3 regions of the Massilia sp. FBCC-B171 genome follow, and region 2 is predicted to be linked to each of the others. Evidence: predicted binding sites of a transcription regulator. Region 2 holds the regulator's gene; each other region holds the start of a gene.

Region 1 (6,816 bases), 2.7 Mb from region 2:
ATTCAGGACGCCTTCGCGCTCGGCGATGCCGTCCAGGTGCGGACGCCATTCCGGATGGAAGTGCTCGGTGGCCTTGGCCGCCATCCATGAGGCAAAACCTTCGTTCAGCCAGAGGTTGTCCCACCAGGCCATCGTGACCAGGTTGCCGAACCACTGGTGCGCCACTTCATGGGCGTTGACCTCGAAAGTGAGTTTCTTGGTGTCTTCCGTGCTCTTTTTCGGGTCGTACAAGAGCGTCGACTCGTTATAGACGATGCCGCCCCAGTTTTCCATCGCACCATTGAAACCACCGGGAATCGCGATCTGGTCGAGCTTGGCCAGCGGATAGGGCACGCCGAAGTAATTGTTGTAGTAGCGCAGCAGGTCCTTGGTGGCCTGCAGCGGGAAGGCGGTCGAGCCGAGCTTGCCGGCGGTGGTGACGATGCCGATCTCGACGCCATCCTGGCGCGCCGATACGCGCTCCATTTCGCCCGCCACCAGCACCACCAGGTAGCTCGGCATTTTCGGCGTCGGCGCGAACGAGATGCGCTGCAGGCCGCCGGCGAGCTTTTCCTGCTTCTCGACCGGGGTGTTCGAATAAGCCTTGAAGCTGGCCGGCACGTCGACCGTCAGCTTGAAGCGGGCGCGGAAGGCCGGCTCGTCCCAGGTCGGCAGCATGCGCCGGGCGTCGGACGGCTCCATCGTGGTGGCGACCAGTTTCTTCTCGACGCCGCCCGCCTTGTAGCCCACCTGGAACAGGCCGCGTCCTTCGCGGTTGATCTGGCCGCGGAATGTCAGCGACAGCGAATAGCGGCCCCGCGCCAATGGCGCGCCCAGCTCGAAGGCCAGGGTTTCCTGTTTTTCGTCGAGGACGGGCGTCAAAGCGCGTTCGGCCATGCCGCGCCCGGACAAGGCGGCGCGGTCGATGGCGAGGTTGGCGGCGTTCAGGACGATGCGCCGGGTCGGACGCAGCACCTCGATCTCGACGCGCTGCTCGCCGCGGAAGGTGTCGGCGGCGATGTCGGGGACCAGGTGGGCGTCGTAGAGCAGCGGAATCACGTCCTTGGGCAGCTTGCCCGGCGTGTCGGCGAACGAGAACGGCGCTTCGGCCTGCGCAGGGGCGGCCAGCGCCAGGGTCAGTGTCAGGGCAAGGCCGGCGGCGCGTGGGTGTCTCATGGTTTCCTCTCTTGTTCTTTTAATATTGATACGGTGCCGCGCCTGGCGCAGCGACCCAGCACGCACTCTAAGGGAAGCGGCAAGCCGGCGGCCCCGGAATGCGACAGACGGCAAAAAGGAGCGCTGGACTGCAAAAACCGGCGCCTGCGGCGTTGCCGAAGCGATGAGAAAAATTTTGAATTATTTTTACGAGCCGCCCTAAAGTTCCGGCGAACTCTGCCGTAAAAAGAGGACAACCGGTAATCCGGCCGAAAAAAATTGTCGCGGTGCTCACATGACCTCCAACGAAGTCCTCACGATGTACGAAAATATTGCTGGTCTGACGGGTCAGATGGCCTCGGCCGCGCAATCGGGTGACTGGAATGGTTTCGACAGCCTGAAGGCGCAATGCGCCGTGCAGGCAAGCGCGACGGCAACCGGCGTGCCGGCCCTGGAAGGCAGCAAGCGCCAGCGCAAGATCGACCTGCTGAAACAGATCATGGCCAACGACCGCGCGGTGCGCGACGTGACCGAGCCTTGGATGGGCCAGCTTGACCGCGTGATGCGCGCGCACTGAGCCGCCTCCCCTCTTTTGCAAGAAAGCGCCTGCGGGCGCTTTTTTTATTGCTCGCGCAAAAGCGTCGCGCAAACAAAAAGGCGCCCGAAGGCGCCCTGGTGCTACGGAGAAGACCCCGTATGAATTCGGAGAGCAACACCAGGTAATCCCGATGTCGCCTCTTTTGCCGGTTGCATCCGGCGTCCGCTGCCGCTGTTGGCAGATGACCGCTTCCGAAGACAGGCGTCTCGCGACGTACATCCGGTACCCGCGCCACGCTATCGGTGGTGGCTGCGCCGGACTCTGTTCCGTTTTGTGGTTTTGACAACCAACGGATTGAGTATAGCGCAAATTTTACTGTTGTGTAGACCATTCGTGCGCGCCCTGAAATGCGGTCTGAAACGGAGGGACGTAGGGTGGGCGGGTTCCCCGCCCACGCGTTCAGCCGACCACGAATCATCCCGGGTATAAGACTTTCGCGGATGAGCCGCCGTCGCTTGAACGCGTGGGCGGGGGACCCGCCCACCCTACGGTCAAGCTCAGGCGCAGACTTTACTCAGCCTGTTCCGCCACCGGCTCGACTGCCGCCGGCGCCGCTCCCTTGGCGCGTCCCGGCATCAGGCGCGCTTTTACCGCCGCCATGAACTTCGGCTTGGGCTCGCCCTCTTCCGCCTCCGGTTCCCCCTTGGGCGGCTTGGCCGGCTTGTGCTCCGGCGGGATCTTGTCGAAGCGCGAACGCTTGCGGCGGCGCAGCAGCGCCAGCACCAATCCGGCGATGGCGCACACGGCTGCCACACCGGCGCCGATCAGGAGCCAGGGCGTTTCCGATGCCGGCGCGAGCGGCTCCACTTTCTTCGGCTTGCGGTGGATGCGCGGTGCGCCCTTGGGTGCGTCGGTCGCTGCCGGACCAGGCGCGGCGGGAGCGGCCGCGGCGGGTGCAGCGGGAGCGGCAACAGGCGCAGCGCCCTGCAGCAGCTTCACTTTTTGCTCGAGCTTGCCGAGTTGCTGGTGCAGCGATGCATTCTTTTCGCCCAGCGCGACGCAGGCGTTCAGGTGTTCGCTGGCCGGCTGCGGGGCGCAGCTCGGAGCCTCGGCCGGCGGCGGCGTGGGGACCGGAACCGCGGCCGGCGCTTTCTTCGGCACCGGCTTCGGCGCGGGTTTCGCCACTGCCTTGCGCACGGGCGCGGGCGCTGGACGCTTGCTCTCTTCCACGTATTCTTCGCCGGCATGCAGGGCGGCGGCCGGGCGCGGCACCGGAACGGGCTTCTTGACCGGCACCACGGGCTGCGGCGCCGCCGCTTTGACAGGCGCGGGCAGCGGCGCAGCCAGCACCGGCGCCGGCACCGGCACCGGGGCAGGCGGCGCGGGATTCGGATCCGGCGTCAGCCACAAAGTCACCAGGCGCACGCTGCGCTGGCCGCCGTCCGTCAGTTCTAGATAGACGTGCAACATGCGGCGCTCGACCGGCTTGAGCGAGGTCAGATGCAGGAACTGGCGGCCCTCGCGCCTTATCACAGTCATGTTCAGGCTGGAGAGTACCGGCGGCATGGCGATGTTCGCGCCCCGGTACACGTCCGGGTGGGCGAGGCGCACGGCAACTTTGGTGGCGGGGTCCTCGACCAGGGTCAGCTCGACGTCCGCCACGAGCGCCTGCCCGATATGCGAGCGCACCTGGGCCTCGCCCAGTTCGGCGGCCTGGCCGGCAGCCGTTGCAGAGGCAAGGAGGAGTGCTGAAAGTATCTGGGAGGGGCGCATCGCCATAGTCGGGAAGAATTTGTAGCCTAAGCGTAATTAACGGGTGTTCGGATACACTCTTTAGCTCCAGCATCGAAATAAATAACAGGACACCGTCATGGAAAACCGGATAGAAAAAGACAGTTTCGGCCCGATCGAGGTCCCGGCCGACCGCCTCTGGGGCGCCCAGACCCAGCGCTCGCTGCACCATTTCCACATTTCGACCGAACGCATGGCGCCGGAACTGGTTGCAGCGCTGGCCCAGGTCAAGCGCGCCGCGGCAGCGGTGAACCGTTCGCTGGGCAAACTGGCGCGCGACAAGGCCGACGCCATCATCGCCGCCGCCGACGAAGTGCTCGACGGGCGCTATCCGGACGAATTCCCGCTGGCCGTCTGGCAGACCGGTTCCGGCACGCAAAGCAACATGAACATGAACGAAGTGCTGGCCAACCGCGCCTCCGAGCTGATCGGCGGCGAACGGGGCGAGGCGCGCCTGCTGCACCCGAACGACCACGTCAACATGGGCCAGTCCTCGAACGACATCTTCCCCACCGCCATGCACGTGGCGGCGGCGCTGGCGGTGTCGAAGGACGTGCTGCCCTCGCTGGCACGCCTGCGCGCCACCCTGCTGGTCAAGTCGCGCGACTTCGACGACATCGTCAAGATCGGCCGCACCCACCTGCAGGACGCCACACCCTTGACCCTGGGCCAGGAGTTCTCGGGCTATGTCGCCCAGCTCGAATTTTGCGAAGGCGCGATCCGCGCGTCGCTGCCGGGCCTGCTAGCGCTGGCCGCCGGCGGCACGGCGGTCGGCACCGGTCTGAACGCCCACCCCGAATTCGCCCCGCGCATCGCCGCCGAACTCGGTTCGCGCACGGGCCTGGCCTTCAAGACGGCGCCGAACAAGTTCGCGGCGCTGGCCGGGCACGAAGCGCTGGTGTCGAGCCATGGCGCCTTCAAGACGCTGGCCGCTGCACTGATGAAAATCGCCAACGACGTGCGCTGGATGGCTTCGGGCCCGCGCTCGGGACTGGGCGAAATCACGATTCCCGAAAACGAGCCGGGCAGCTCGATCATGCCGGGCAAGGTCAATCCGACCCAGTGCGAAGCGCTCACCATGCTGTGCTGCCAGGTGTTCGGCAACGACGTCGCGCTGACGGTGGGCGCCTCGCAGGGCAACTTCGAGCTGAACGTGTTCAAGCCTATGATCGCCCACAATTTCCTGCAAAGCGCGCGCCTGCTGGCCGACGGCATGCGCTCCTTCGAAGAGCACTGCGCGCGCGGCATCGAACCGAACCGCGAGCGCATCGGCGAACTGATGGAGCGCTCGCTGATGCTGGTGACCGCACTGGCCCCGCACATCGGGTATGATGCCGCCGCGCAGATCGCCAAGCATGCGCAGCACAAAGGCATCACGCTGCGCGAGGCGGCCCGCGAATCGGGCCATGTCAGCGAGGAACAGTTCGATCAGTGGATCGTTCCGATGGACATGACGCGTCCGGATCCGGAATAACGCAGCGCCAGGTTGGCGCGCCGCGCCGCGATGACCGGCGCGCCTGCGCACATCTTTCTGGCGAGCCCAACCGTGCGCCCACTATTTAATCACTCCGAGTATATTATGCAAAACACAACTTTCGAACTGACATCCGAGTTCGTCGAACTCAACCAGCTGCTGAAACTGGTCGGCCTGTGCGATAGCGGCGGCGCCGGCAAGAACATCGTGGCCAGTGGCGTGGTGTCGGTCGATGGCAAGAAAGAGCTGCGCAAGACCGCAAAGATTCGCACCGGCCAGACTGTGAAAGTGGGCGACGTGCGGATCTCGGTGCAGTAGGAGGGACTACCGGCCTCGACCGCGCACGTTTGCGCGCAGACAAACGCGACGGGTAGTCCTTGTTTATATTTTAAGGCGTAATCAACCGGCCTGAAGGTGAACGCAATGGAAACCCCGGAAGTGAACTCGCAAACGCAGGAACGGCTGATCGGCGACCTGCGCCTTGTCATCGAAAACGCGCAAGAGCTGCTGAAGAACACCGATCAGTACACTAGCGTCCTCTACCAGAACGCGCGTGCCAAGCTGGCCATGGCCCTGAACGCCGCCAACGAAGAACTAGAACGCTTCGAAGACGCGCAACTGGGCCGCATGATGGAAGCGACCCGCCAGGCCGTCGAGGCTTGCGCCGGTTTGTCCGGCGAAGAGCGGGTCCTGCGCGCTTTCCATTGAGCTCGGCGCGGCGCCGCTGCGGCGCCGCGATCCATCTTTCGGCGCCTGCATTGGCGTCTTGAACTGCCCTGCCCGCTTTGCCGATCCCCGCGCTGTCTCCGTCGATTAATCCGTAAGACCGCCGAATACGCCATACCGCAGCCACTGCTGCAAGCGCGCGGCCACATCGAATTCCTCATCTGCCTCGAAGGCGGCGTCGAGCGCGTCGCCGAAACACGCGCCCTCTTCCAGGCGCCGCAGCGCAAGCCAGGCAGCGCGGTCGAGCGGCAGCACCTGCGCCCGCCAGCCGGAGCGCACGACCAGGCCGAAGCACGGCGTCGCCATCTCCTCCGGAAACGCCGGCCCGCCCTCCTGATGCGCCAGCCACAGCGCCACCGTGGCCCAGGGACTTTCGTACAGCGCACAGGCCGCGTGCAAACTGAACCCGTGCGCCTCGAGTTGCGCCGGCGCGAGCGGTGCAAGCTCGGCGGCAGTGAGGACAGGCGCGTCGGAAGCATAGTGCGCACCATGCAGCAGCCACTCGAGCCGCGCCATGTCGGCCATGTAAGGGTAATCGGCCAGCGGCGCAAAGCCGGCAATGAATTCAGCCAGCGCGGCGCCGAAGCGGTTCAGGTCGGCATCGCTTGACGGGTGCGCCTTGCCATAGGCGCGGGCCAGGGCCGCGAAGAATTCCTCGCCCACCAGCGCCTGGACCGCCGGATAGGCATTGGCCAGCGCCCGCTTCCAGTTGCCGCCCAGGTTGCCGCGGTAAATCGCCAGGCGGCGTGCGAGCTTGCCGGCGTCCTCGCCCCCGGCCAGTACCCCGGCCAGCGCCGGCTCGTGCGCGCTGTCGAACAGGGCGGCGCCGAACGCAGCCTGCACGGCTTCATGCGCGGCCGGTGTCACCCGGTCTGGAGCGGCAGGCAAAATGAAAACGGCCTGCTGCGCCGGCGCGGATGCGGCAATGATCGCCTGCGCCTGGCTCGCTTGCGCGAGCAACACCGACAGCGCGGGAATTTCGCTATCCCACTCGACCAGCGTCGGCACGCGCCCGAAACGTTCGAGCGCGGCCCGGTACAGCGCCCAGACCGGCTCGGCGATTTGCGCGCCATGGTGGTCGATCACGACATCGCCCAGGTCCAGGTGGCCGCCGAGGTGGATTTCTCCCACGGCGCCGCGCGGCAAGGCCGCG
Region 2 (6,816 bases):
GAACCCGCCTTCGACATTCATTCTGATCTTCGTCTCGTTTAAGCCCAGACGCTCTGCCGGGACAGGCGCCACCGGTGTCGAGACGTTCGTTCCGGGCGTGCCTTCACGCGCCACGGTCACACAGCCAAACAAGTTACCGGTAATCAAAGCGAGGATGGCAAATTTCGAAGCGTGCATGTTGTAGCTTGATGGGTTATAGGATTGACTGTTTAAGTGGTCGTGTGTCCGCTCTTGGGGGAGCGCCGGCGGTCGGATGGTCCAAGTGTACGGGCTTGTTGCTATTGGAGCAAGAAAGAGGTTTGTCAGGCGCTCTAAGGCCCGCGCTAACACGAGAAGAAAAAGAAATCCAGCGCGACTTAAATAAAATGCACGACTGTTACTTTTTCGCAAAAACCGGCCTCACAAAAACCGATTTGCATTGCTGTCAGCTCATGAATTCGCCAGTATTGGACGAGTTTCCTTAGATTGAAATCAAGTTTTATTCGGAAACTTGTCAAAAGAATGGCCAGCAGGCCACGACAAATCACATACGGAGAAACACATGAGCAACAGCATCTGGAAGTCGGTATTCGGTATCGCAGCACTGAGCGTCGCCGTCGGCGCGCAGGCAGGGTCGAACGGCGTGAAGGTGGACGTGGCGCTCGACAAGGCCAGCCTCGGCCCGAGCGAGGATGTGCTGGTGAAGGTCACCATCACCAACACCTCGTCCACCCCGCAGTACGTGCTCAAGGCGCGTACGCCCTTCGAGGGCCTGTCCGCCCCGCTGTTCGACATCACGCGCGACGGTGCGAAAGTGGCCTACACCGGCGCCATGATCAAGCGCGGCAAACCGGCTCAGGCTGATTACTACGTGCTCAAGCCGGGTGCCTCGCACACGGTGAAGGTCGAGCTCTCGTCGCTGTACGACATGAGCGTGACCGGCGACTATGCGATCAAGTACCGCGCCGCCTCGCCCGACCTGTTCCTGGCCGCTAATAACGGCCGTGCGAACGCCAACGGCATTGGCGAACTGGAATCGCAGGCAGCGCAGGTTTATATCGAAGGCCGCCTGCCGCGCGGCGCCGAATCGCCGATCATGCAGGCGCTCAAGCGTCCCGGCGGCGGCGGCACTACTCCCCCGCCAGGCCTGAGCTATGCTTCCTGCACCGCCTCGCAGCAAAGCACGATCGCGTCGGCCGTCTCGGCCGCCAAGACCATGTCGAACGGCTCGGTCAGCTACATGGCCAATGCCACGATGGGGCCGCGCTACACGAAGTGGTTCGGCACCGTCACGTCGACGCGCCAGGCCACGGTCAAGGCGAACTTCTCGGCCATCAAGGATGCCTTCGACAACAAGTCGGTGGTGGTCGATTGCGGCTGCAACCAGAATTACTACGCCTACGTCTACCCGACCCAGCCGTACCGCATCTATGTCTGCAAGGCCTTCTGGACCGCGCCGCTGACCGGCACCGACTCGAAGGGCGGCACCCTGGTGCATGAGATGAGCCACTTCAACGTCGTCGCCGGCACCGACGACAACGTGTACGGCCAGAGCGGCGCGGCGGCCCTGGCGATCAGCGACCCGAACGCGGCCGTGCAAAACGCCGACTCGCACGAGTACTTCGCCGAGAACACGCCGGCGCTGAACTAAGCAATTGAAAGTACGACGTCCCGGCCGGCATCCCAGCCCGCCGGGACGTTTTTATTTGAGGGTGGTGATGAAGGACACCGGCCGGGCGGGAAACTCGACCGCCTTGTCGAGCTGTTTCACGTCGGCCAGCACCGGGCCGGTATAGCCGATGTGGTAGTTGTGGCGGCCCTTCGCGAACGCATAGGTGTTCGTGATGTCGATCGTGTTCATCAGCATCTTGCCCGGTTCCAGCGGCTGGAAATCGGCGCTGGTGAGCGCGGCGCGCTTGACCATCTTGCCCGTGTATTTCACCGGCTTGCCGCCGGCATCGCGCACGTCGAAGCGGGCGCCCGTCAATTCATTGCCCGCGGCCAGTTCGCGCGGGATCCAGACTGTCGTCTTGCCCTGGTTGGTGAAGGTCAGTTCGACCAGTACCTTGCCCGGCGGCGTTTCGATATCGATGCTGTGTTTCACGCTCACGGTCGGTTCTCCGGCAGCGCCCGCAATCAGGGGCAGGAGGCTCAGCGCGCTCAGGGCGGCCAGCAGGAAAGGTCTGCGCAGCATTGTCAGCTCCATATGGTTGTGTCGCCCATTGTGAGGGTGGGGGCGAAAAAAACCAAGGGTGCGACGAAAAGCGGAGTGAAACAATATTTCATCCACTCGGCCTTGATGAAATTTTATTTCACTGCGTCGCCATAATCGTCACCGCCACCCTGCGGTTCCTCACCCTGCCCGCCTCGTCGGCGTTCGGCGCCACCGGCAAATTCGCCGCGTGTCCCACCGCCGTCAGGCGCCCTTCCGCCACGCCGCTGTCGATGAACAGGCGCACCACGCTGCTCGCGCGTGCGCTCGACAATTCCCAGTTCGACGGGAAGGCGGAATTGGCAATGGCCAGGTTGTCGGTATGCCCTTCGACCTGGATCGCATGCGGATCGTTCTTCAACAAGGACGCAACCGTGCCCAGCGTCGTGCGCGCCTCGCTGTCCAGCGCCGCCCGCCCTTCCTCGAACAGGACTTTGGCATTGATTTCCACCGTCACGCCGCGCCCGCTCTGGGTCACGCGCACCTGGCCATTCCGGATCAAGGGCGCGAGCGAGGCATTGAGTTCGCGCACCAGCGTGTTCAGGCGCTCGCGTTCGCGCCGCGCCGCGTCAAGCCGTTTGCGGGCGATCAGGTTGGTCAGTGGAAGTTGTTCGATGGTGGAGCTGGCCTGGGGCACGGCGGGCCGGCCGCCGAAGGCGTCGCCCAGCGCGTCCGACAGCGCCTTGTACTTGCCGGTGTTGACCACCGAGATCGCGTACATCACGACAAAGAAGGCGAACAGCAGCGTGATGAAGTCGGCGTAGGAAATCAACCAGCGGTCCTGGCTTTCACGATCCTCGCCTTCATCGTAGCGCCGGCGGGCCATCTCAGCGCTTCGCCAGCAGGCTGGCCACGCGCTCCTCGACCACGCGCGTGTGGTTGCCGCTGGCGAGGTCGTGGAATACTTCGATCAGGATTTCGTACTGCGCGACCTGGTCCGAGACGATCGCTTTCAATTTATTCCCGACCGGCAGAAAGAACAGGTTCGCCAGGCCCACGCCGTACACGGTCGACACGAAGGCCACCGCAATGCCGCCGCCCAGGCGCGAAGGATCGGACAGGTTTTCCATCACGTGGATCAGGCCCAGCACCGCGCCCAGGATGCCGATCGTCGGCGCATAGCCGGCGGCGGACTCCCAGATGCGCGCGGCCTGGCGCTCGGCGAATTCGAAGGCGGTCACTTCCATTTCCAACAGGCCGCGCAGCTTTTCGGGCGCGATGCCGTCGACCACCAAACGCAGGCCCTTTTGCACGAACAGGTCGGACGAGCCCATGTACTGCTCGAGCGAGAGCAGGCCGTCGCGCCGCGCCGTATGGCTCCACAGCGCGATCTCGCGCGAGAGCGGCTGGCGCCGGCTTTTGGGAGGGAAAAACACCCAGCGCAGCATGCGCATGCCGCGCCGGAAGGTGCGCGCTTCGGACTGCAGCAGCACGGCGCCGAAGGTGCCGACCACGACGATCGCAAACGCCGCCGGCTGGATCAGGGAGGCAAAGCGCCCGCCGTCGAGCGTGTGCCCGACCAGCAGACCGGCCAGCGCAAGCGCGAGGCCGATCAGGCTGGCGAAGTCCACAGCTTTTCCTTGAGCGAAGCGCGCAGGCGGGCGACCGCTTGCGTATGCAGTTGCGAAACGCGCGACTCGGACACGCCGAGCACCGCACCGATTTCCTTCAGGTTCAGTTCTTCTTCGTAGTACAGGCCCATCAGGATCTTCTCGCGCGGCGGCAGGGAATCGATGGCCTCGATCACGGCCGAGCGGAAGTCGGTATCGAGCAGGGCGCGCAGCGGATCGTCGTCGTCGACCGCATAACGGTCCAGAAAAGAGTCGTTACCGTCTTCGTCATGGAAATCTTCGTAGTACACCAGCTGGTGGCCGCCGCCTTCGAACAGCATTTCCTGGTAGTCCGAGAGCGACACGTCGAGCGACTTGGCCACTTCGAGTTCGCTCGGCGGACGGCCCAGCTGCTGCTGCAGTTTGGTCATGGCGGTCTCGACCTTCTTCATGGTCGAGCGCGTGCTGCGCGGCATCCAGTCGTTGCTGCGCAATTCGTCGACCATGGCGCCGCGGATGCGCAGCACGGCATAGGTCTCGAACTGGGCGCCGTGGTTGTCTTCGTAGCGGTTGATCGCGTCCAGCAAGCCCATCATGCCGGCCTGGATCAGGTCGTCCACCTCGACCGATGGCGGCAGCTTGGCCTTCATCTGGTGCGCCAGGCGCTTCACGAGCGGGGCGTGCTCGGTGAGCAGGTGGTTCTTGTCCGCTTTTCCTTTGACGGTATACATGCTTATGCTTTTCTCAGGAACCAAAATGCGCACTGCTCTGCCCGACTGAGCGTGCCAGGCCAGGGAGCGCGAAGCGCCCGGCCAGTTGACGGAAGGCCACCGAGGCCCCGGCCAGCGGGAAGGCATCGACCACCGAGCGTCCGAGACGCGCGGCGCGGTGCAGGTATTCGTCGGCCGGAACCGAACCCATCGAGCTCAACGTTACTGCAAGGTAACGACTTGCTGCTGCCGACATATTATCGTAAACCACCTTCGCCTCAGCCTCGGAGGCGCCGGTGACCAGGATGCCGAAAGGACGGCGCCCGAATTCCTGGGCCAGGCGCTTGATCAGGCCATACGCATTGGTGATCGAGGTGGCGCTGGTCGAGACCTGGATCACGATTTCCGAGTCGGCCAGCAACGGTACGGTAAAGCCGCCCTCGCGGTTCAGTTCGCCATCGACGATGACGATGCCGCCCTGCTTCTTGACCAGCACATCGAAGGCTTTCGCCAGGCGGCGCGCTTCGTCCGAGCCGGCTGGCGCCTGGCCGTCGCGCGCCAGCAGCGCCACGTTAAAACCCTGGGGCGCGGTCTGCACCACCTGGTTCAGCGCGCATTCCTGGCGCGCCACCTGGAGCAGGCTGACGTGGCGTTCGAGTTCCAGGCGGCGGGCGACGCCGTAGTCGCGCTGGCAGGCGTCGACGATCAGCACTTCGTTGCCGCCCTGGACCAGCGAGGCGCCCAGGTTGACCAGCATCGCGCCCTTGTCGTCGGACGGCGTGGCGGAGAGAAAGGTGACGATGCGTGGCCGCGAGCCGGCCAGCATCCGGCGCAGGCCTTCGGCCTGGTCGAAATCGAAACTAGCCAAGGCGCACCTCGCGCAGGCTCTCGTCGCGGTTCACATTGCCGGTGCCGGCCATCATCAGCGGCAGGTCGGCGTCGTCCAGTTGATTCGCGCCGTCGCGGCGGCTGCGGAAGGCGCGGTCGACCAGCATCGCGCGGTCGGCCAGGTGCAGGTCTTCCGGCACGCGCTGGCCGTTCGAGATGTAATGCAGGTTCAGCTTTTGGCGGATCACGACGTCGAGCACGTTGCCGATCGACGCGGCTTCATCGAGCTTGGTCATGATGCAGCCGTGCAGGCCGCTGCCCTCGTAGGCGCGCACGACTTCGGCCAGGGTTTCGTTGGTCGAGGTAGCGTTCAGGCACAGCAGGCGTTTCACGTCGGCGCCGGCGCCGGTGAGCATGGCCACCTGCTCGGTCACCATCTGGTCGCGCTGCGACATGCCGATGGTGTCGATCAGCACGGTATGCTTGTTCTTGAGCTCTTTCAGGGCGATGCGCAGGTCGGCTTCGTCCTTCACCGAGTGCACCATCACGCCCAGGATCTTGCCGTAGATGCGCAGCTGTTCGTGGCCGCCGATACGATAGGCGTCGGTGGTGATCAGGGCCAGCTTTTCCGGGCCGTGGCGCATCACGCAGCGCGCGGCCAGTTTGGCGGTGGTGGTGGTTTTACCGACGCCGGTCGGGCCGACCAGGGCGAAGACGCCGCCCTTATCCAACAGCGTGTCTTCGTCGGCCATGGTGACGAGGTTACGGGCCAGCACGGTCTTGATCCAGCGCATCGCTTCAGCCGCGTCTTTATTCGCCGGCATCTTGTCGATCAGGTAGCGCGACAGCGATGCCGAAAAACCGGCGGCCAGCATCTCGCGCAGCACGACGGCTTTCTGCGGCTCGCGCGCCTGGGTGCCGCCCCAGGAAAGTTCGGCCAGCTGCGATTCCATCATGCCGCGCATGGCGCGCAGTTCGTGCATCATGCCGCTCATCTCTTGCGCAGCCGATTCCTTGGCCTGGGCGATCGCAGCCGACATCATCGAGGTCATCGCGCTCATGTCGAAGGCCGGTTCCGGCTGGGGTGCACGGCGGTTGGCGTAGCTGTGTTCGGCTTCGTAGTCTTCCGCGGCCGGACGGCGGCCGGCGAAGGCGGCGGCGAATTCCGGCTCAGGCTGGACCGGGCGGCGGCTGGCGTAGATCTGTTCCGGCGTGGCGGCAGCGCTCGGTGCGGCGCTGCGGCGGTTCACAAAACTTTGCGGCTCCGGCTCGAAGGCGTTCAGGTCCAGGCGCGGCGGCGGCGCGGCCATGTCGGTACCCGGCGCTGGCGCGGAAAGGGAAGCGACATCGTCGTTGTCGAGCGCCAGGATTTCGACGACGCCGTCGACAGGACGGTTCGAGAGGATGACGGCATCCGGGCCGAGCGCATCGCGCACCTTGCGCAAGGCTTCCCGGGATGTTGCCGCTGTAAATTTCTTCACATTCATCTTATTCTCCGCACTGCGCTATTCGATTGGTACCGGCACGCATGCCGCCG
Region 3 (6,816 bases), 880 kb from region 2:
AGCGGCGCACTGGTACCGCAAGGCGGCCGACCAGGGCCACGCGCTGGCCCAGTTCGCGCTGGCGCTGCGCTTCGACAGCGCCCACGGCGTCGCCCGCGACTACGAGGCTGCCCACTTCTGGTACCTGTGCGCCGCGCGCCAGGGCCATGCGCGCGCCCAGTTCAACCTGGGCGTGATGTATGCGGCCGGGCAGGGCACGCAGCGCGATTTACTCGAGGCCCATGGCTGGCTGGCGCGGGCGGCCGGCGGCGGCATTCCGGGCGCGGGACCGTACCTGAAGCGGATCACGTCGCGCATGGAGGCGGGGCAGCTGGCGATGCTGCAGGGGCATGAAGCGGCGTAGGATGGGCACTCTGTGCCCATGCGGTTGCATGCGTCGCGTCGTCGCAATTCAATACGCAGCCACTCCTTATCATCACAGGGGATAATCGCGTTTCGTTAGCGCATCGTTCCGCATGGGCACGGAGTGCCCATCCTACGAACCGCCTTTGTCCCGCCGCCGACTGCGCGCGCGCGTCGACCCTCCCCGGGCTGGTTTATACTGTGCACCCATACAGTTTCTCCATTCCGATGAAACTTTCCGACAAGCTCGAAATCCTGGCGGACGCCGCCAAATACGATGCCTCCTGCGCCAGCAGCGGGGCGCCCAAGCGTGCGTCCGATGGCAGCGACGGCGGTATCGGCGCGACCACGGGCATGGGTATCTGCCACAGCTATACGCCGGACGGGCGCTGCGTCTCGCTGCTGAAGATCCTGCTCACCAATTTCTGCGTCTACGACTGCCAGTACTGCGTCAACCGCCGTACCTCGAATGTCCCGCGTGCCCGCTTCTCGGTGGCGGAAGTGGTGAAACTCACCCACGATTTCTACCTGCGCAATTACATCGACGGCCTCTTCCTCAGTTCCGGCATCATCCAGTCGAGCGACTACACGATGGAGCAGCTCGTCGCCGTCGCGCGCACGCTGCGTGAAGTGCACAACTTCAAGGGCTACATCCACCTCAAGACGATTCCCGATGCCGACCCGCTGCTGATCGCCGAAGCGGGCCTGTATGCCGACCGCTTGTCCGTGAACATCGAGCTGCCGACCCACGACAGCGTGACGCGCCTGGCGCCGGAAAAGAACGTCCACACCATCAAACTGGCGATGGGGTCCATCCGGCGCAAGCTTGACGAAAAGGCCGAGGAGCCAAAAGCGCCGGCCTTCGCCCCGGCCGGGCAGAGCACGCAAATGATCGTCGGCGCCGACGCCAGCGACGACCAGACCATCCTGAACACGGCCGAGACCCTGTACGGCAGCTATAAACTCAAGCGCGTGTACTACTCGGCCTTCAGCCCGATTCCGCAGAGCCCCGACAGCGTGCCGCTGGCGCCGCCGCCGCTCTTGCGCGAGCACCGCCTGTACCAGGCCGATTTCCTCTTGCGCAGCTATGGTTTTACGGCGGGCGAACTGCTGCCGGCGGCCGGCAACCTGGCGCTCGACGTCGATCCGAAACTGGCCTGGGCGCTGAGTAACCGCGACCACTTCCCGATGGACCTGAACCGCGCCGACGCCGAAATGATCGCGCGCGTGCCCGGCATCGGCCTGCGCAATGCGAAACGCATCGTCGACCTGCGCCGGCTGCGCCGCATCCGCTGGGAAGATTTATCGCGCCTGCGCTGCAGCATGAAGAAGATCGCGCCCTTCGTCGTCACCGCCGACTACAAGCCGGCCCAGGGCCTGGCCAGTTCCGACCTGCTGCGGCGCCATCTGGGCGCGCCGGCGGAGCAGATGAACCTCTGGCCGGAACTCCAGGCGGCGTGAACATGGCGGCCGGTGCTGCTGCGATCGTTGCCGCCGGCCGGACGCTGGTGGTCTCCAGCTTTCCCGAGTGGCGCACGGCTGCGCGTGACCTGCTGATGCACGAGGTGGCGCCGGAACTGGTGACCTGGAACGAAGCCGGCACGCTGGGCGCCGACCTGTTCTCGGGTGCGCCCGCGCTGGATGCTTCTGACGATAATGTGCCTGCCGGGCCGGCCCCGGTGAAACCCGCACCGCACATTCCACGCGCCTTCATGGACATGCTGCAATCGGCCGCCTGCTGCCGCGTCCCCGACCGCTGGGCCTTCCTGTACCGGGTGATCTGGCGCTGGGTGCACGGCGAGCACGACGTGCAGTCGCCGGCCGACGTCGACGGCGTCAAGCTCGCGGCGATGGTGAAAGCGGTGCGCCGCGAGGAGCACGACATGCATGCTTACGTCCGTTTCCGCGAGCGCCCCGAGGAGCTCGGCCCGCCGCGCTTTGCCGCCTGGTTCGAGCCGCGCCACGACGTGCTGCCCCAGGTGGCCGAGCATTTCAAAAACCGCATGGGCGGCGTCACCTGGATGATCGGCACGCCCGAGGCGAGCGTGATGTGGGACGGCGCCACGCTGCATCACACGGGGCCATTGATGACCAGCGCGGCCGACCTGATTGATACCGGCGAAGCGCTCTGGCTGACCTATTACCGCAGCATTTTTAATCCAGCGCGCGTCAACGCCCAGCTGCTGCAAAGCCATATTCCGTCGCGCTTCTGGAAGAACCTGCCCGAGGGCGCGATCGTGCCGAACATGGTCAGCAATGCGGAACTCGGCGCGCGCAGCACCGGCCAGGCGCAAGCGGTCGGCCGCAAGAGCGGTTTTACCATCCCGATCGCCCCGGCCGATGCCCAGCCCGAGCGCCAGCAACCTTCGAAACTCGACGAATGCCGGCGCTGCGACCTGTGGCAGCACGCGACCCAGGCCGTGGGCGGAGAAGGGCCGAAGAAGGCGCAGATCATGCTGGTGGGCGAGCAGCCGGGCGACCAGGAAGACCTGGCCGGCAAGGCCTTTATCGGCCCCGCCGGCAAGCTGCTGGACCGGGTGTTTGCGGCGGCTGGTTTGGAACGGCGCGAGATCTATCTGACCAACGCCGTCAAACATTTTAAATGGGAGCCACGCGGCAAGCGGCGCCTGCACAAGACGCCGGCGCAGAAGGAAGTCGAGGCCTGCGGCTATTGGCTGGAGAAAGAACTGGCGGCAGTCCAACCGAAGGTCATCGTGGCGCTGGGCGCGACGGCCTTGAAAGCGGTGCTGGGGAGTGGCAGTGCCAAGCTGGGCGAGTCGATCGGCAAGGCGATCCGGCACGGGGAACACTGGGTCGTCACCGTCTACCACCCGTCCTACATCCTGCGCGTGCCGGATGAAGAAACCAAGCACCAGGCCTTCAATGTGATGGTCGAGGGCTTCAAGTTGGCGCAGCAGCTCCTGGCACGGCCGCCGGAAGAACCGCCGGCGTAAATCACCGGCCCGGCATCACCGCCACATCGAAGCGCACCATGTCCCCGGCGCTGACCTGGCGCGCAAGCGCCGGCGGCGTCACGGTCCCGATCGCAAAGCCCGGCTGCACCTGCACCACCGTCAGCGTGCCGACCGGCGACTCCACCGCCCCGAGCGGCACCAGTGGGTCAAGGCCATACACCTGCTGGCGCGCTTCCTGGCGGTAGATCACGAGCTGGTCTCCCGGCGCGACCGAGGAGGTGCTGCCGGCGTCGATGAAAATGCGCTCGCCCTGCACCTGCACCACGCGCGCCATGAAGGGCAGCGCCGCGATATCGGCCGAGATGGCGGCGATGCCCTGGTCGAGCGCGCGCAGGATGGCGCCGCCAAAGGGCGTGGCGGCGAAGCTGGCGCTGCCGAAGGGTTTGTCGCGCCCGACGCGGCGCTCGCCCACCTGCTCAACCAGCGCCGTGCGCCGTGCCAGCAGCACGCCGCTCAAGCCGTCGTGCACGTAGAAGGCGATCTCGATGCGGCGCGCGTCTTTCTTGACCAGGCCGTAGTAGGCCGGCTGCTCGAAATTGCCGGCGTCGAGGATCTCGCCCGAGACCACGAACTGGCTCTCGTACATCGTCGCGATGCGGCGCACTGCAACCGTGTCCGCGCTCGGCCCTTTGGCGCCGGGCGAAATCACATACGCGCTTTCCTTGCCGATGAATTTGCCGCTCGCGCTCATCCGGCGCAGCAGCTCTTGCGGCAGGCGGATGGCGATGTCGTCGACGTCGTCCAGCTGCGGCGAGCGGCGCAGGTGGAAGGGGGTGACGACGATTTTCTTCTTGTAGGCGAGGTTGACGCTGCCGCGCGGGCGCGCGTCTTCTTCCTTGACGGCGATGCGCACGTGCAGCAGCTGGCCGGTCTGCCATTCGCGCAGCACGGTGTAGCGCTCGAAATCGAAGGCCGGCTGCACGCGGCTGCTTTCCAGGGTCCGGCCGCGGGTCGAGGCGCCGCCGGCGGCGTCGACGCGGGCGCCGCTGCGTAGACCCAGCTGCTCGAGCGCGTCGCGGATGGCATTCTCGCGTGCGCGCGCCATGCCGCCCTCGGCGATCGCGGCGACGCCTTCGGCCTCGATCGGGGCCGCGCTGGCGGGAAGAGAAAAGGTCAGGAGCAGCGCCAGCATGGCGCCGCAGGCACGCCGCAAGTTAGCGGGCATGGTAGAACGAGGCGCCGTAGGCAGCGCCGGGACCGGCGTTGCCCACCATGCTGCGCGCGTTCTTCGCCACTGCCGGGGCAGCGTGCGGGGAAGGGGCTGGGGACTGGGCCGCATTGGTGTCGAAATCCATCTCCACGGTCGTCTCGTAGGTGCCGTCTTCGCGCTGGGCGACCTTGGTCACGCGCGCGCCACGGATGAAGGCGTCAATATACACCTTGAAACTGTCGTCCTTCAGCGCGAGCGAGCCAACCGTGCTGCCGCCTTCGACGCGCAGGCCGTACACCTGTTCGGCCATGGCGCGGTAGGCGTCCAGGCGCGCGGCGCGCATGGCCAGCAGCTTGCGCTGGGCCGGCGCGACGCGGTCGCACTGGCCTTCGCAGGACGCCATGTTGACGGCGCCGTAGCCGGTGGCGTTCAGGGTGACGATTGTCGATGGCGCAGCCGGGGCGGGCGTGGTGGTGATGCGCACGGTGCCGCATGCAGACAGCAGCGAGGCGGCGGCAAGGACGAGGGCAGCAACGAGTTTCATGACGGGTCCGGTAATCAAAGTGCAGGCGCGCGGAAAGGCGCGCTATCCTTCTGGATAACGGCCGCGGCCGCCGGATCTTGATGGACGTACGGAAATATTTATCCTGTAAATCCGCAAAATCGCTACTGGATTAGCGGCGTGTCAAGGTTTTCGAAGCTGCTTTGACAAGCTTTCGGTTCAGGACGAGGACAGCACGAACTGGTTACCGTCCGGGTCCTTCATGATCGCGAACTCGCCCCAGGGCTGCTTTTGCGGCGGCGAGACGAATTCGACGCCGCGGGCCGAGAGCTGGCGGTAGGTCGCCTCGACGTCGTCGCAGGCGAGCGAACCGTTGAACTGGCTGCCGATGCGCTCTTCCTGGCCGGGCGGCGTGAACAGCACGAAGCGCGTTTCCGAGGAACCGACGCGCAGTTCGATCCAGCGCTGCGGGCCGAAGGGCTGGTCGGTGATCACGCGAAAGCCCAGCTTCTCGGTATAGAAGGCGAGCGCCACGTCCTGGTCGCGGGTCGGGATGCTGACGAATTTGATGTGGGTGATCATGGGTGCTCCATAAGTGAATGGCGGCATTCTCGCACGGCGCCTGCCTCACCTATAATCACCATGACTATACTCTTGGTGATGCCAGTGACGACCTTCGATCCCTATGTGCTTGACGTCTTGATGCCCGACCTGGTCGGCCACGAACATTCTCCTTCCTCCTTTCTGATCTACGTTTATCTGTCGCACCGGATCGAGGCCGCGGGCGGACGCGCCGTGCAGCTCAGCTATGCGACGATGGCGCTCGATACCGGGCTGTCGCGCATCACCGCGCAGCGCGCCATCGCCTTGCTGTTGCGCCGGCAACTGCTCAGCGCCACGAGCGTGTCGCGCACCTCGGTGCCAAGCTATCTGGTGCTGCGTCCCTGGGCGGCGCGCAAGCGACCCGCTGACGCTACCCGGGACGCATGAGTTATCAGGCATGCATATGGCTCTTGTAACATCTTGTTTCTTGCTTATATCGCTTAACGGCAACACAATATCCTTCAGCTAATAACCAGAAGGATGTCGCCATGTTGAAACGCATCGTCTCCGCAGTGATCCTGTGCGGCCTGAGCATGCCTGCCTGGTCGCAGACCGAGGCACCCGCCACCGCGCAGGCGGAGGCGCCCGAGATCGTGGAGGAAGTGCCGCAGACGGTGCTGGTTTCCGGCAGCCGCCCGGGTCCGGGCCTGTGGAAGGTATCGAAAGGCGACAACGTGATGTGGGTGTTCGGCGCCTACTCTCCGCTGCCAAGCAAGATGGAATGGCGTTCGCGCGACATCGAGAAGATCATCGCCAATTCCCAGGAATACCTGAAGGCGCCGGGGGCGAGCTTCGGCGTCGGCTGGGGCGCCATCACCGCCTTGCCCTTCCTGATCGGTATCAAGAAAAATCCCGATGGTGAACTGAAGAATCTGGTGTCGCCGGAGGTGTATGCACGCTGGCAACCGATGAAGCAAAAGTATTTTGACGGCGACGACGGCGTCGAGCGCGATCGCCCGTCCATCATTGCCGCCCAGCTGACGAGCCGCGCCCTGAAAGAGGCGGGCTTGACCGGTGGCAGCGAGCTCATCAAGACAATCGACAAGATCGCCGAAAAACACGGGGTCAAGGTCACCAACGCCTCGGTGCAACTTCAGATCAAGGACCCGGTCAGTGCGGTGCGCGAATTCAAGAAGTCGCCCATGGATGACGTGCCGTGCCTGGTCAAGACGATCGAGCGCCTGGAAACTGAACTGGACCTGATGCGCGCACGCGCGAATGCCTGGGCCGTCGGCGAGATCGAC

The links. The regulator FliA, encoded in region 2, starts transcription of late flagellar genes. The targets are predictions, from matches to a motif close to CTAAAGTTTNNNNNNNNNNNGCCGNTA.
Region 1: a site for FliA is predicted at 1,354-1,380, ahead of NMB41_RS17895 (flagellar protein FliT). Genes of this name have one in related genera too.
Region 3: a site for FliA is predicted at 5,067-5,093, ahead of NMB41_RS01795 (LPP20 family lipoprotein). Genes of this name have one in related genera too.

The regions. Positions count from the first base shown of each region.
Region 1 covers NZ_CP101443.1:3,951,894-3,958,709, forward strand. The annotation lists gene NMB41_RS17890 (M1 family metallopeptidase) at 1-1,155, opposite strand, end outside; gene NMB41_RS17895 (flagellar protein FliT) at 1,430-1,711, shown strand; gene NMB41_RS17900 (FimV/HubP-related protein) at 2,243-3,445, opposite strand; gene fumC (class II fumarate hydratase) at 3,543-4,937, shown strand; gene NMB41_RS17910 (RNA-binding S4 domain-containing protein) at 5,043-5,255, shown strand; gene NMB41_RS17915 (DUF883 family protein) at 5,361-5,645, shown strand; gene bufB (MNIO family bufferin maturase) at 5,751-6,816, opposite strand, start outside.
Region 2 covers NZ_CP101443.1:1,269,168-1,275,983, reverse strand. The annotation lists gene NMB41_RS05755 (hypothetical protein) at 1-177, opposite strand, end outside; gene NMB41_RS05750 (M35 family metalloendopeptidase) at 542-1,630, shown strand; gene NMB41_RS05745 (hypothetical protein) at 1,682-2,173, opposite strand; gene motD (flagellar motor protein MotD) at 2,292-3,017, opposite strand; gene NMB41_RS05735 (flagellar motor protein) at 3,019-3,762, opposite strand; gene NMB41_RS05730 (RNA polymerase sigma factor FliA) at 3,744-4,472, opposite strand; gene NMB41_RS05725 (MinD/ParA family ATP-binding protein) at 4,486-5,319, opposite strand; gene flhF (flagellar biosynthesis GTPase FlhF) at 5,312-6,766, opposite strand.
Region 3 covers NZ_CP101443.1:389,890-396,705, forward strand. The annotation lists gene NMB41_RS01775 (SEL1-like repeat protein) at 1-343, shown strand, start outside; gene NMB41_RS01780 (putative DNA modification/repair radical SAM protein) at 571-1,803, shown strand; gene NMB41_RS01785 (UdgX family uracil-DNA binding protein) at 1,806-3,296, shown strand; gene NMB41_RS01790 (flagellar assembly protein T N-terminal domain-containing protein) at 3,298-4,482, opposite strand; gene NMB41_RS01795 (LPP20 family lipoprotein) at 4,472-5,011, opposite strand; gene NMB41_RS01800 (VOC family protein) at 5,189-5,551, opposite strand; gene NMB41_RS01805 (hypothetical protein) at 5,612-5,959, shown strand; gene NMB41_RS01810 (TraB/GumN family protein) at 6,061-6,816, shown strand, end outside.